One region of the Sporosarcina sp. P12(2017) genome, then DNA from elsewhere that is predicted to be linked to it. Evidence: riboswitches for the same ligand, from Rfam matches in the RefSeq annotation. Region 1 holds a riboswitch; the other holds the start of a gene.
What was found. A riboswitch is a leader RNA that binds a small molecule or an ion and turns the genes downstream of it on or off. The one in region 1 is predicted to bind cobalamin.
Positions count from the first base shown of each region.

Region 2: another riboswitch for cobalamin. It lies ahead of CSV80_RS10035 (ribonucleotide reductase N-terminal alpha domain-containing protein); the one in region 1 lies ahead of CSV80_RS06485 (DUF4430 domain-containing protein).

Region 1 is NZ_PDYL01000006.1:115,100-121,906, forward strand. Features, by position in the region: gene CSV80_RS06475 (pyrimidine-nucleoside phosphorylase) at 1-533, shown strand, start outside; gene deoC (deoxyribose-phosphate aldolase) at 553-1,215, shown strand; cobalamin riboswitch at 1,574-1,685, shown strand; gene CSV80_RS17625 (hypothetical protein) at 1,960-2,115, opposite strand; gene rpmJ (50S ribosomal protein L36) at 2,204-2,269, opposite strand; cobalamin riboswitch at 2,520-2,661, shown strand; gene CSV80_RS06485 (DUF4430 domain-containing protein) at 2,841-4,862, shown strand; gene CSV80_RS06490 (prenyltransferase/squalene oxidase repeat-containing protein) at 4,881-6,716, shown strand; gene CSV80_RS06495 (DUF4430 domain-containing protein) at 6,726-6,807, shown strand, end outside.
Region 2 is NZ_PDYL01000010.1:131,716-138,522, forward strand. Features, by position in the region: gene CSV80_RS10005 (aldehyde dehydrogenase family protein) at 1-699, shown strand, start outside; gene CSV80_RS10010 (BMC domain-containing protein) at 723-1,007, shown strand; gene pduL (phosphate propanoyltransferase) at 1,041-1,916, shown strand; gene CSV80_RS10020 (EutN/CcmL family microcompartment protein) at 1,933-2,238, shown strand; gene CSV80_RS10025 (BMC domain-containing protein) at 2,213-2,554, shown strand; gene mdh (malate dehydrogenase) at 2,641-3,591, shown strand; gene CSV80_RS17520 (hypothetical protein) at 3,966-4,136, shown strand; cobalamin riboswitch at 4,302-4,478, shown strand; gene CSV80_RS10035 (ribonucleotide reductase N-terminal alpha domain-containing protein) at 4,652-5,926, shown strand; gene CSV80_RS10040 (CdaR family transcriptional regulator) at 6,002-6,807, shown strand, end outside.

The sequences.
Region 1 (6,807 bases):
AAACGTTGCAAGGCAATGGCCCGGAAGATTTGCACGAACTGTGCTTGACGCTCGGCAGCCATATGGTTCGTTTGGCAGGAAAAGCGGACTCCACGGAGGAAGCACGAAAAATGCTCGAAGAAGTTATCCAAAACGGTAAAGCACTTGAGGTATTTAAACTGTTCTTGCAGGCTCAGGGTGGCGACACATCCGTCATTGACGATCTATCGAAGCTTCCTAGGGCCCAGTACAAAATAGACGTGCCGGCAAAAGAAGCGGGATATGTCTCTGCGATTACCGCGGATGAAATCGGTACGGCCGCGATGCTTCTAGGTGCGGGACGAGCAACAAAAGAGTCCGAAATCGATTTGGCAGTCGGGCTGGTGCTGCACAAGAAGATCGGTGATTCCGTGGAAGTGGGCGAATCGCTCGTGACGATTCACAGCAATACGGAGGATATCGAAAGCGTAAAAGAAAAGATTTATCATGCCTATGGTGTGTCAGCTTCAAAAGTACAGCCTGTGACACTTGTGCACGACGAAATTACGAGATAATCAAAGGAGTGGTTCGCAAATGAATAAAGCACAAATGATCGACCATACATTATTGAAAGCCGACGCAACGAAAGACCAAGTCGCGGCGCTCATAAAAGAAGCAAAAGACTATCAATTTAAATCAGTGTGTATTAATCCGAGTTGGGTTTCATATGCCGCACAGCAGCTGAAAGGTACGGATGTGTTGGTCTGTACGGTGATTGGTTTCCCGCTTGGCGCGACTACCTCTGCAGTCAAAGCATTTGAAACGAAAGATGCACTGGCGAACGGAGCAGGAGAAATCGACATGGTCATAAACATCGGGGCCTTGAAAGACCGGGATGACGAATGGGTCGAGTCGGATATTCGTGCGGTAGTCGAAGCAGCTAACGGTACATTGGTCAAAGTCATCATCGAAACGTGCTTGTTGACCGATGAAGAAATCGTCCGTGCATGCGAGCTATCCGTCAAAGCAGGCGCCGATTTCGTCAAGACGTCGACTGGATTCTCGACAGGCGGGGCGACGGTACATGACGTGGCCCTTATGCGGAAGACGGTAGGCCCGGATATTGGTGTCAAAGCGTCCGGCGGTGTGCGTAGCGGAGAAGATTTCGATACGCTAGTCGAAGCGGGAGCCACGCGCATTGGCGCAAGCTCGGGTATTAGTATCGTAAAAGGCGAAGTATCAGACTCGAGTTATTAACAGATCCGTTACGGGACTGTTCTGCATATATGCAGGGCAGTCCTGTTTTTATGGGACTAGATAGTAGGAGTTGTCTAGTATTTGGTGGAAAGTAGTAATCATTTCTTTAGCAGCAGTAGGAAAACGTATGCAGTCGAAACATCAAATCTTCGGGCTGCTGTCACAACGGGAATTTTTAATTACATGAGGGCACTAGGAAGAAGATTACTAACACGGGAGAAACAAAGTTAAGAAAGAGACGTATTTCTACATGCGAAAGTGTAAAGGAATTACTTATTAGCTAATCTCAATAAAACAGAATCTCATTTAGACACACCATCTATTGATTTTACCCTGCTAAATTCATATACTGAGTAACAGTTATATAGAGTATTTTGATTTTTTGTTGAGTAAACGAAAAGTAAATAGGAATCAGGTTCAAAACCTGAGTGGTCACGCCAATGTAAACTTGCCATAGTATGTTTGCATGACGTCTTTCGGTAAAGGTTTGAAATGTGTATTATTTAATTTGTGTAGTCTAATTATTGAGCACGCATAGTCCCCATCTCTATCAGGAGGTGGGGATTTTTTACTGAATGATAATCTATTAATGATATGATTAGCAGTGTGTGTAGCAGTTTGATATAGTAAAAAAACGCTGGAAAAGCACCTTGACCACTACATAAACGAACACAGCTATCAGAGTGATAAAAGATTCAGAGAAACCAATTACGATTTGAAACTTGGTAAGTTTTATTTTGCCAATTACTTTTTATGCTGAGCAGCATTTGATCTTTTTCTCTGTTCAATTTCTTTGGTTAGAACTTCATTCATTTCATTATAGGATAGACCAGATTCTGCATTAAGTTTTTTTACTTCGTCTATATTCGTTCCAGCTACCGTATATTTTTTCTTATCCATATGATAATCTCCCTTTACGTTCTATTTTTCGGATAGGCGCCTATTTATGTTCCCTATACTCTTTATGACTGGCATAGAGCATCCTGTATTAACCTTGACTTTGTTTATGTTTGGGATTTTCGCAAATTGGCTTGACAGATGGTCTGACTTTCATGGTTTTTATCTCCTTTATATAGGTGTGCGATAATAGTGAAAACATCTAGGCACAGCAATCTTTTAACTGAATATATAAGTATGATTTCCTATATTTCATTTATTATGTACATTGATTTGAAAAAGCTTTCGCATCAATGGCAACCTCTTTGGAAATAAGAGGTTTTAGTTATAAAAACGCTAAAAACAGAACCCTACTCCAGTTACACCGTCTATTGATTTTACCTTACAAAAACTATATGCTTAGTAACAGTTACATAGAGTATTTTGGTTCTTTGTCTAGTATGCAAAGAGTAAATAGGAATCAGGTGAAAATCCTGAGCGGTCCGGCCACTGTAATAGGGAGAAAATGAGCCCTAAAGTCAGGAGACTTGCCAAAGTATGTAAACATGACACCTTCCGGTAAAGGGTGATTTGTGTATCATTCAATTTGTGCAGTTTAATTATTGAACATACATGGTCCCCATCTCATTCAGGAGGTGGGGACTTTTTGAATTCAATATTATTGCGCACCGTATACCTTTTATAATGAAGAAAGGAAGAGTTGGATGAAAAATACGAAGAATGCATTCATGAAATACAAAAACTATATCTACTACAGCCTTGTCGTCTTACTGCTATTTAGCACAATTACATATGCGACGACTTCTAATGAACAAGCCGCTGCATTTGATTTCAATGAAAAAGTAGAGGCTTCTACGCTGAAATTAGCTGGCGGCGGGGATGAATCTTCCGATACTGATACCAATAAGATGATAGAAAGTGATGCCAATCCAGAAGATGTATCGAAATCACAAGAACCGACAAATACGGACAAGTCACAAGAGAAACCGGAAGAAAAGCCGCAAAATCAACCACTCAACAAACCAGGAACTACCCATGCACCACTTAACTCATCGAAAACGGCTGACAAGACCAATACATCTGCTGAGGGCAACAACAAACCCGCACCAGAGAAAACAAAACCGAATACGAATACAGACATAGAAATCGTCGATGTGGCGGATCAACAAAATCGCTACTTCACGACGAACATCAAAAATAACGAAACAGTCACCGATCCGGTATATGTCGTCACCGTAAACCACTTGGACGATTCTCTCATTCCCCAGGAAATGAACGTGACGTTAAACGGTAAGCAACTGAATGACTTCACAGGCGAAATCACATTCATTGAAGGTACGAATGACATTCAATTCCAAGTTATCTATAAACAATCAGATAATAAACTACTTCGTGTCAGTCAATTGTACCGTGTGACGTTAAATAGTGAAGATATCATCATCACGACGGTCTTAAAAGATCAAACAGTGATGGAAGAGACGCTGACATTCACCGCGACAGCTGCGCAAGGGGAAAAAGATGCGAAGCTGAAAGTGGTAAGTAATCATCAAGAACTAAAACCACTAGCTGGGAGTTCGTATACAGCTACATTAGTTGAAGGGGAAAACACGTTCAAGCTCACCGCGCAACTACATGGAAAAAAAGCGGAACAGAGCTACACCGTGATCTATGAGAAAGAAAAAATCGCTATTTCATTGGAAACAGACTTAAAAGACCAACAAGCAAATAGCGAAGATTTTTCATTCTACGCGAAAGCTACTGCGAATGAAGTGGATGTACCCCTTAAGATTACCGTAAATGATCAACTGGTAAAATCGTCGGACGGCTCGAATTATAGTGTGCAGCTGATGAATGGAGCAAACACAGTCAAAGTCGTTGGACAATACGAAGACGAACAATTGGAACGGCAGTACACAATCACCTATAAAGATCCGAATGTGAATGAAAAACCACAAGTCGATCCGGATGCACCGAAACTGGTGACCGATTTGAAGTCCGGTAGCACAGTTAAAGGGGATATTAAGACGATCAACGTCTGGCCGGTAACCGCTTCGGGTGAACGCATTCGAGGGAAAAACGTTCAAGTGCAAGTCAATGGGGCGAATATTCCGTTCACATGGGATGACAGCGCGAAAACAAGTTATAAACTGACATTGCAGACGGGGAAAAACAACGTCACGATCAAAGTATGGGACGATGAAGCGCGCACGGTAACCGAAACATTCACGGTCACGTCAGTAGCACCAGCAGAAGACGGTGTCATCGGACAAGTCACGATCAGTCTGGAAGCTTCCGTATTAGGTATTCCTTATCTCATCAAGCCGACGAAGATGGATATACACCAAGGCGAAAAAGGTTCTTATATTCTGGATCAGCTACTTCGCAATAATGGATATGAATACGGCAAAACTGGAAACCTCGACAGTAGTTTCTATCTGCGTGACGTCAGTAAGCCAGGCATGCTAAACGGACTCCATATTCCTGATGATCTATGGGAAGTAGTCGAGAAGGTGTCCACCACTTCAAATCGGGACATCTACTCACCAGATAGCCTAAGTGAATTCGATTTCGCAAACGGCTCCGGCTGGATGTATAGCGTCAATGGCGATTACCCGAACTATGGATTCTCGGATGCGTATTTCCTTGATGGAGATGTGGTGCGCGTTCGCTACACCCTACATTATGGTAAAGATATTGGTGGGCACGACAGTTCTGGTACAAGTGATGCGAATTGGGATAAAGAATGGTAAGGAAAGAGAAGTGAAGGAATGAGAAATTTCTATGCATGGCTATTGACAGTCGTAATGATGACGGCGGTACTCCTGCCGTCCGTTGCGTTCGCGACACCTGAAAAAGAAGAATCATTGCTGCACACAATTGAACAAATTATTGCGTGGAAAAAACAAGATGAGAATATTGCAGAGTCTGACCCATTGTTGAGCAAGCCGTTTCTTGCGCATGCGGGGAACACAAACGGCGACTGGTATCCGATAGGCCTCGGCCGTATTGGCTATCCTGACGATTACCAGGCGTATCTCGCGGTCATCAAGAACAATGTGATAGAACGCTATAAAACGAAAGATCAGCTCAGCGATATGAAAGCGACGGAATGGCACCGGATTTCATTGGCGATATTGGCAGTTGGCGGTGACCCGACGGCGGTTGGAGATAGTAACTTAATCGCGGACGGCACGTATAACCGTGGATTGAAAACGTCGTTAGGTGCACAAGGGATCAACGGCTGGATATGGGGGCTCATTGCACTTGACAGTATGCGCTATAAAGTGCCGGATGACGCGGATATGACAAGAATCGAGATCATCAAAGAAATCATCTCACTGCAACTGGAAGATGGCGGATTTTCGTTCTATCAAGACGAAGCAGAGACCGATATGACCGCCATGGCGATTCAAGCACTCGCGCCATATTACCAAAGCACGGAAGAATTCACTTATACACAAAAAGATATAGGTGAGAATGTTACGAAAACGATTCACACGATTGTCGACGAAGCACTAGAAAAGTTATCGGATATGCAAACATCAACTGGTGGCTTCAGCACGCAAGATGACGACAACGTCGAAAGTGCGGCACAAGTACTCGTTGCGCTGACGTCGCTCGGTATCCATCCGAATGAAGACGAACGCTTTAAAAAAGGCGATAACTCCTTGCTTGATTTCATTATGGATTACCAAATGGAAGATGGCGGTTTTGTCCACGCCAAAACATATAACGCGGACAATCCGTCTTCCTTACCAGATGAATCGAACTCGATGGCTTCTGAGCAAGTTCTCTATGCACTTGTATCGCTCTACCGACTGGAAAACGGTTACCGTACGATGTATGATTTCCGTCCTGAAAACCCGCAAGAGATGAAGCAGCAAATGCTGAAGTTGATGGAAGACATTGACGACATCCATGAACATACCGATGCCAAACAGCTGCAGCAATTGCTTGATACATATGAAAACTTTCCTATAGAGGAGCGTTCCTATGTCTACAACTTCCATAAGCTCGCGGAAGCAGCAATAAAGCAATCGATCCAACTCGATCTTCCTGCATTCAGCGAAGCGTATGAAATTAATACGAAAGGCAATGGCGCGATTGCACCGATCTATCAGGAGCAAACCGCGCCACGAAATAGTACCGAACAAGATGTAGAAAAAATAGACGCGATTCCTACACCCTTGACGACAGAGCATTATATTGACGTCGTTTCGATGATCGATCAGTTCGAACAAGCAGACAATAAAGGCGACTTCGAAAAAGAATTGGCTCAGCTATACAAGTACAAAGAAGAGATGGAGAAAATAGAAGCCGAGATCCAAAGCATCAATGAAGATGTACTCGATCAACTGTATCCATTCAATGAATTGACAAGTAAAGATCAAGACAACGTCGATGCGATTCTCGAGCGATTCAACGCATTGTCTCCCTATGATCAAGGAAAAGTCTTGAACTATGAAGACCTCAAGAAATCAAAAACACAAATTGACAATGCCGTTCGAGCACAGCGCATTTCATGGGTGCTCGGAATCGTTGCAGTAGGTTTAATCATCGTAGTGCTATTGAGAATCAAAAAAAGAAGGCGTCAAAGAGATTAGAGGGATATAATGAAGAAAGATCTATTAGTTGTAGGATTCATCCTCTTTATCGTCGGCTGGCTCGTCACGGGAACGAAGATTCAATCCGTGG
Region 2 (6,807 bases), on a different contig from region 1:
TTGAAGAAAAATGGCGCATATATTTTATCAGATGAAGAGAAAAAGATTATGGAAGGTGTCATCTCCCCGGTGCCTGGTAAGGTGAATCCGAAAGTGGTTGGCAAGAGCCCGCAGTTCATCGCTAAAATGGCAGGTATTGCTTTACCGGAAGGTACTCGCTTGATTATCGGGATGGAAACAAAAGTGGGCAAGGATGTACCGTTTTCATTGGAAAAATTATCACCGATTTTCGCTATGTATATTGTCGGTGGTGTGAAACATTCGAAAGAAGTATGTCTTGACTTGTTGAACCTTGGTGGACGTGGACACAGCTTGGTGCTTCATACGGAAATCGATGCAGTCGCTCGTGAATTTGCTATGGAAATGCCGGTTTCACGTATTATGGTCAACACGATGTCGTCCATTGGAGCAGTTGGCGGTACGACAGGCTTAATGCCATCATTTACATTAGGATGCGGAACATACGGCGGCAACATCACATCAGACAACGTTACAGCTAAGCATTTACTGAACATTAAGCGGATGGCATACGGCACGAAGGAAGTACAGTTACCGAAGCACTCAGAGCCAGTAGAAAGCTCGAACGATCAGCTTGTATCCAATGTGATGAACAATGTATCAGCTTCAACAAACAGCAACATTGATCCAGCATTAGTACAGAACTTAGTCAGTGAAATCGTTAAACAACTTACAAAATAAAACACTAGTAGGAGGAATTTATTATGAATAGAGAAGGTACAGCATTAGGAATGGTAGAAACTAAAGGATTAATCGGGGCAATTGAGGCGGCAGACGCAATGGTGAAAGCAGCAAGCGTAAACTTAGTAGGTAAAGTACATGTAGGCGGTGGAATCGTAACAGTTATGGTACGTGGCGATGTAGGCGCAGTAAAAGCAGCAACAGATGCAGGGGCAGCTTCTGCACAACGTGTGGGCGAATTACTATCTGTTCACGTTATCCCAAGACCACATAATGAATTAGAACTGATGTTACCAAAAAGCGAATAATCACTGCTGACATAGTAGAAAGGCGTGAACTAAATGAATCAGCAATTGATTGAGCAGATTGTCGGAGAGATCCTTGGACAGCTAGGGCAAAGTCCCGTTCAATTGCCGGAACGAGCGGTTCCCATTGCGGTTTCCGCCCGTCACGTACATTTACAGCCTGAACATGTGGAAGTATTATTTGGCGCAGGGTATGAATTGACACAGCGGTCCGAGCTCTCACAGCCGGGCCAATTCGCCGCGAATGAAACGGTGATGATTGCAGGACCTAAAAGCAGTATTGAACGCGTACGTATTTTAGGACCTGTCCGCAAAGCGACCCAAGTTGAGGTCAGCTTTACGGATGCTATGAAACTCGGCGTCAAGCCTCCGCTTCGGGAATCCGGCAATATAGAAGGATCTGCACCGATTACACTAATTGGACCAAAAGGTAGTGTGCATATAGACCAAGGATTGATTATTGCGCAGGCGCATATCCATATGGCACCTACAGATGCTACGCGCTTTGGCGTGGTAGACGGGGAATATGTCACAGTGGAAGCAGATGGAGTCCGATCTATTTCATTCCGCAATGTACGCATTCGGGTGAATGAGCGATATCGTCTTGAAATGCATATCGATACCGATGAAGCAAATGCAGGTTTCATTACACAGGGGTCGATTGGGCGTCTGGTGAAACCAAATGACGCAAAAGAAACGGTACCTATGCAAGCGACGACGGAAACAACGAAGTCACCTGATCCAGTAGTACGTATTCCAGAGACGCTTGAATTCACCAAAAAACTTTTGTCGGCTGAAGACGTGGCTGATATTTCGGAAAAGGAAATTGTCGTCAATAAAGGCACAATTGTTACGGCACTAGCAAGAGATACAGCACGGGAACTCGGTAAAATGATAACTAGTAGAAAGTAGAAAAAGGTGATTACGCATGCGAATGGGTAGAGTGATTGGTAATGTATGGGCAACCCGTAAAGAGGATGGATTATCAGGACTTAAGTTATTAATCATCCAGCCAATTGATGCACACGGCAATAATATACAGTCGCATATGGTCGCGGCAGATCGAATTGGGGCAGGGGTTGGTGATGAGGTACTCATTACGAGTGGCGGTTCTTCACGCTTTATTTTACCGAAAGAAAACCCGATCCCAATCGACGCGGTCATTATTGGTATTATTGATTCAACAGAAGTAAAGAGAGGTGATATACATGAGTCAAGCGATCGGAATGATTGAGACAAAAGGATTGATAGGATCGATTGAAGCAGCAGACGCAATGGTAAAGGCATCTAATGTGGAGTTAGTATCACAGGAGATGGTGGATGGTGGTATCGTAACGGTCATCGTTCAAGGTGATGTCGGAGCAGTACAGGCAGCTGTGGATGCAGGTCGCGATGCAGCAGCGCGTGTTGGTGAATTGCTAGGTGCACATGTGATACCGCGTCCTGATGATTCAGTATATGGCATGGTGAAACCGCTAGTGCCAACTACTCCAGAAATTCCGAAAGTAAAGAAAGCGATAGAAGCCAAGAAGGCACCGAAGAAAGACTGAGGGCGGATTACCTAAGAGCATTTGCGAAGTTTTATTGGGCACAAACTCTTCGGTCATAATGAAATCTATAGAAAGGAGTGGTTTCCATGGCTTTCAAACGACATAAAATTGCAGTCATCGGAGCGGGTCATACGGGTGCGACTGCCGCATTGATGGCGGCGCAGAAAGAATTAGGCGACATCGTATTAGTCGATATTCCTGACCTCTCCAATCCTACCAAAGGTAAAGCACTCGATCTCCTTCAGACAAGTCCTGTGCAACAGTTCAATTCCCGCATCACAGGTACATCGAATTACGAGGATATTGAAGGCGCTGCAATGGTGATCATTACAGCAGGCGTCGCGCGAAAACCAGGTATGAGTCGTGATGATTTAGTTGCGACCAATGCGAAGATTATGCGTTCTGTTTCTGAACAAGTGAAGCGTTACGCACCAGACAGCATTGTGCTGATTTTAAGTAACCCGGTAGATGCGATGACATATGTTTGCTATAAAACAACCGGCTTTCCTAAAAATCGTGTGATTGGACAATCAGGTGTGCTCGATACTGCCCGTTTCAATACGTTCATCTCGGAAGAATTGAATATTTCTGTAGAAGATATTTCGGGCTTTGTCCTTGGTGGACACGGCGATGATATGGTTCCACTTGTGCGTTATTCATACGCTGGGGGCATTCCGTTGGATAAAATCATTTCGAATGAACGATTGGAAGCAATTGTGGAGCGTACTCGAAAAGGCGGCGGCGAGATCGTCTCGTTGTTAGGTAATGGTAGCGCGTATTACGCACCTGCTGCGGCTTTGGTAGAGATGGCGGAAGCAATTATCAAAGATAAAAAACGAATTATGCCATCTATTGCTTATTTAGAAGGCGAATATGGATATCAAAATATCTATTTAGGCGTTCCTACTGTTTTGGGTGGCAATGGTATTGAGAGTGTAATTGAACTCCCGTTAACAGAGGAAGAACAAACAGCGCTCGATCAGTCAGCTGATTCTGTCAAAACAGTGATCGAAATTTGCGAAAAGCAGTTGTCCTAATAACTACTGATCTCTCTAAGTCGTAAAGGGGACTTAGGGAGATATTTTTGTATAGGAAGAAGTTTTTTGGTGCATTTTAGTCATTAAATGATAGAGAAGTCAAAGATTATCTTAAAAGCTGACAAAAGTTAATAAGGAATTACAACTTTTATATTTACTTTTATTTATTTGCATGATACAATAAACAGAATTAACAGATTTATTAAATATGCCTTTATTACACTAGTTCGGTAATATATAAAGAACTCATTTCCTTTTGCCTTCAAAATGTAAGCGCTGTCAATAGGCCTTTTATTAATAAAAGCGAAGAAAATGTTCTTTTTTCCCCGACAAGGCATATACTATGAAAAATACAAATCCAGGAGGTAATTCTTATGCAAAACAACACCTATCAAAACAATTCAGCACTACCAGAGCAAAACGAAACGTTCTATTTGATCACAGGTTACTCAGAGAATGGTTTCATCCATGGGATTACATGGGAAGAAGCGTATGTTCAAGGATTGGCGGAGTGCGGCTGTCTATGCGAACAACAACTCATGTAAGTAATGAAGAAAGCTCGATACAGGGTGCCTAGCAAAAAACGATTGTGGATGTACTCACAGTAGTTTTTAGATAGGCACCCTGTTTAGTTGTGTCTTCCTTCTTATTGAAAACAAACGCTACCACCCTCTATGTTATCCATGATAAAATGAAATCAATCAAATAAATGAGTTTGCACGATGCGCTGGTACCTATCAAGGTATAAAAGGGAATCCGTAAACCGGAGCTGTCCCCGCAACTGTACACACGGACGACCGCTAGAATTAGCCACTATGGAGACATGGGAAGGCACTGGCGGAAGGATGAAGTGAAGCCAGGAGACCTGCCACGTATCGTCAAAGCGACACTTTCTTCGGGGGTTGAGGAGTGGAAGCAAAAAAGGTATCTGCATCTATGCATTTTTGTATGGAGTATATTAAAGTTGCCTGAATTTGTTTCCTCATTCACAACTATTGCAATCATCTTGCCGAAGAGGCGGAATGATTGTTTTTTGTTGTTTACGAAAGGAGACCGCGACATGAGATTATGTGAACAAAATGAGGAACGTATACACGAACGTGCACTGTTGCAGATATTGTATAAACAAGCAGAACAACAGCGTAGAAGACCAGTGTATTCAGGATTTCATCAAGTAGTAAGGAAACTGTTACAGGACGGGCTATACGGTCAATGGATCTATAACTATTCAGCAAGTGAAATCAAATGGCTTGGCCTACAGATTGTAGCTGAACGCGACCGACTGATACCTTCTGCACAATTGCAGCAATATATGAATGAATTTGTAACATCTGATTATCATGATAAGCGGATAGGACTGCCTCAGGAAAGGCTTATGCTCATAGCAATGGGCGCAATGCAAAATGAAACTGTCCAGCGCCTGCAGAAAGTACAGGAAGCATATTGGATGCTGAGCCATGGTTATGTGACTTTACCAGCTGAGATTATGTCATTCTTCGGTAAGACGTTCTATCAGCGAAAGACGAGAGTCCAGCAATATACAATGGATATCGCTGACGACAGAATTGCATCATTTTTATCAAGTAAGGTTAAAGAAAAGCATATACGTATACCCGATCATTTTATGGAACAAGTAAAAGCGTGCGGCTCTTGGAGTTTATTTGATGCTGAACAAATAGAGCGTATTTTTGGATGTTCATTTGACAACTTCAACAGTGAGAGATTTTCCCACGCTGCTGATAGTTCCTCTATGGGGCATAAAAAAGTCTCTGCCATCGGATTGATGAAACGGCTGCTTGGAAGTGAAGGAATTGTTGTGCATTTTCCTAATAAAGAACGACAGGAAAAAGCAGTATTATGCTCGTATATTCAATTACCGTACGTACTGCAGGAAACGGAGTTGGCACGTACTTGTACCATACTTGTACGTTTACTGAACGGCATTGAAAGTATATGGGGACGTACTATACAAATTGAAGTGGCAGGATGGGAAACCGCTATAGCTGAACAGAAAATTGCTTTACATTCAGAGAGGGCCCTTCTGTTTATTGAAGAGGTAGCCCGAGAGATAAATCGTTCCTTGGAGGTGGCATCTTGTCAAAGCGGAATGAATACTCCTCTGCGCAAAGCGGCCTCGGTTATGCATCGTTCGATATACCAGGCGACAAAACAACAGCAAATCGCCATGATCGATCGAATAACTGCAGAACAGCGCCATACCGATCAAGGCGGATCGGTCACGCTAGAGAAGTCTGCAACCATTGAAACAGCAGAACTATTACAACTGCTCATAAAGGCATGGAGCTGTGGAATTCCGGAAGTCCGACTTATCTGAATCACCTCTATTGTAGTGGAAACTGAAGTGGCGTAAACTAAGTAAGACTAGCAGTTTTCATCCGAGGTGAGACAGGTGTTTCAATTTGATACATTAGGACATGAAATAGTAACGGAATTATCGAATCTGATACAGCAGCAAGTGATTTTAACAGATAGAAGAGGCTTCATTCAAGCGAGTACAGAACCGGATCGAATCAATCAGTTCCATGAAGGGGCACTGTTAAGCATGCGCCAGAAAACGATGCTCCGTATGGCAGACGAGGAAGCGGAGCATCTGCAAGGGGTCCGTAGAGGAATTGTCTTGCCTATCATTATTGAAGAAGAGCCGATAGCCGTACTTGGCGTGACGGGTGATCCAGATGTGATTCATCCGCAGGCTCAGCTAATCTTACGCGTAGCGGAACTGTTCATCCAAGACACCTTGAAACGAAAGCAGAAGGATGAAAAAGTACGTGATGTGGAGTTCTTCGTCTTTGACTGGCTGACAGGATCAAAGAAAGATGAAAGATTTATGGAACGAGGGACACTGCTCGGAATCGACGTGACACTCTACAGTCAAGTGGTGGTTTTGGAAGTGCTGGATTTATTGGAACAGTTCTCCGTTGAGGAAATGGAGACATTTGAGTCGATTCAAAACATCCATCCTTCCATGAAAATGATCCGCTGGGCGCAAAATAAAATCTTATTATTATTACCTGAAATGAATCAGGAAACTGTAAAAAACGAGTTAGAGTTTTTATTGCTTCATATAAAACGGCGCAAGAAAGTACAAGTCGTCGCAGGTATAGGTGAATCCACACGGTATTTCGACTTAGCTAAATCATTCGCCCAGGCAGAACGTGCTGTCCATGCTGCAAAGGAATCTGGAGATATTGTCTT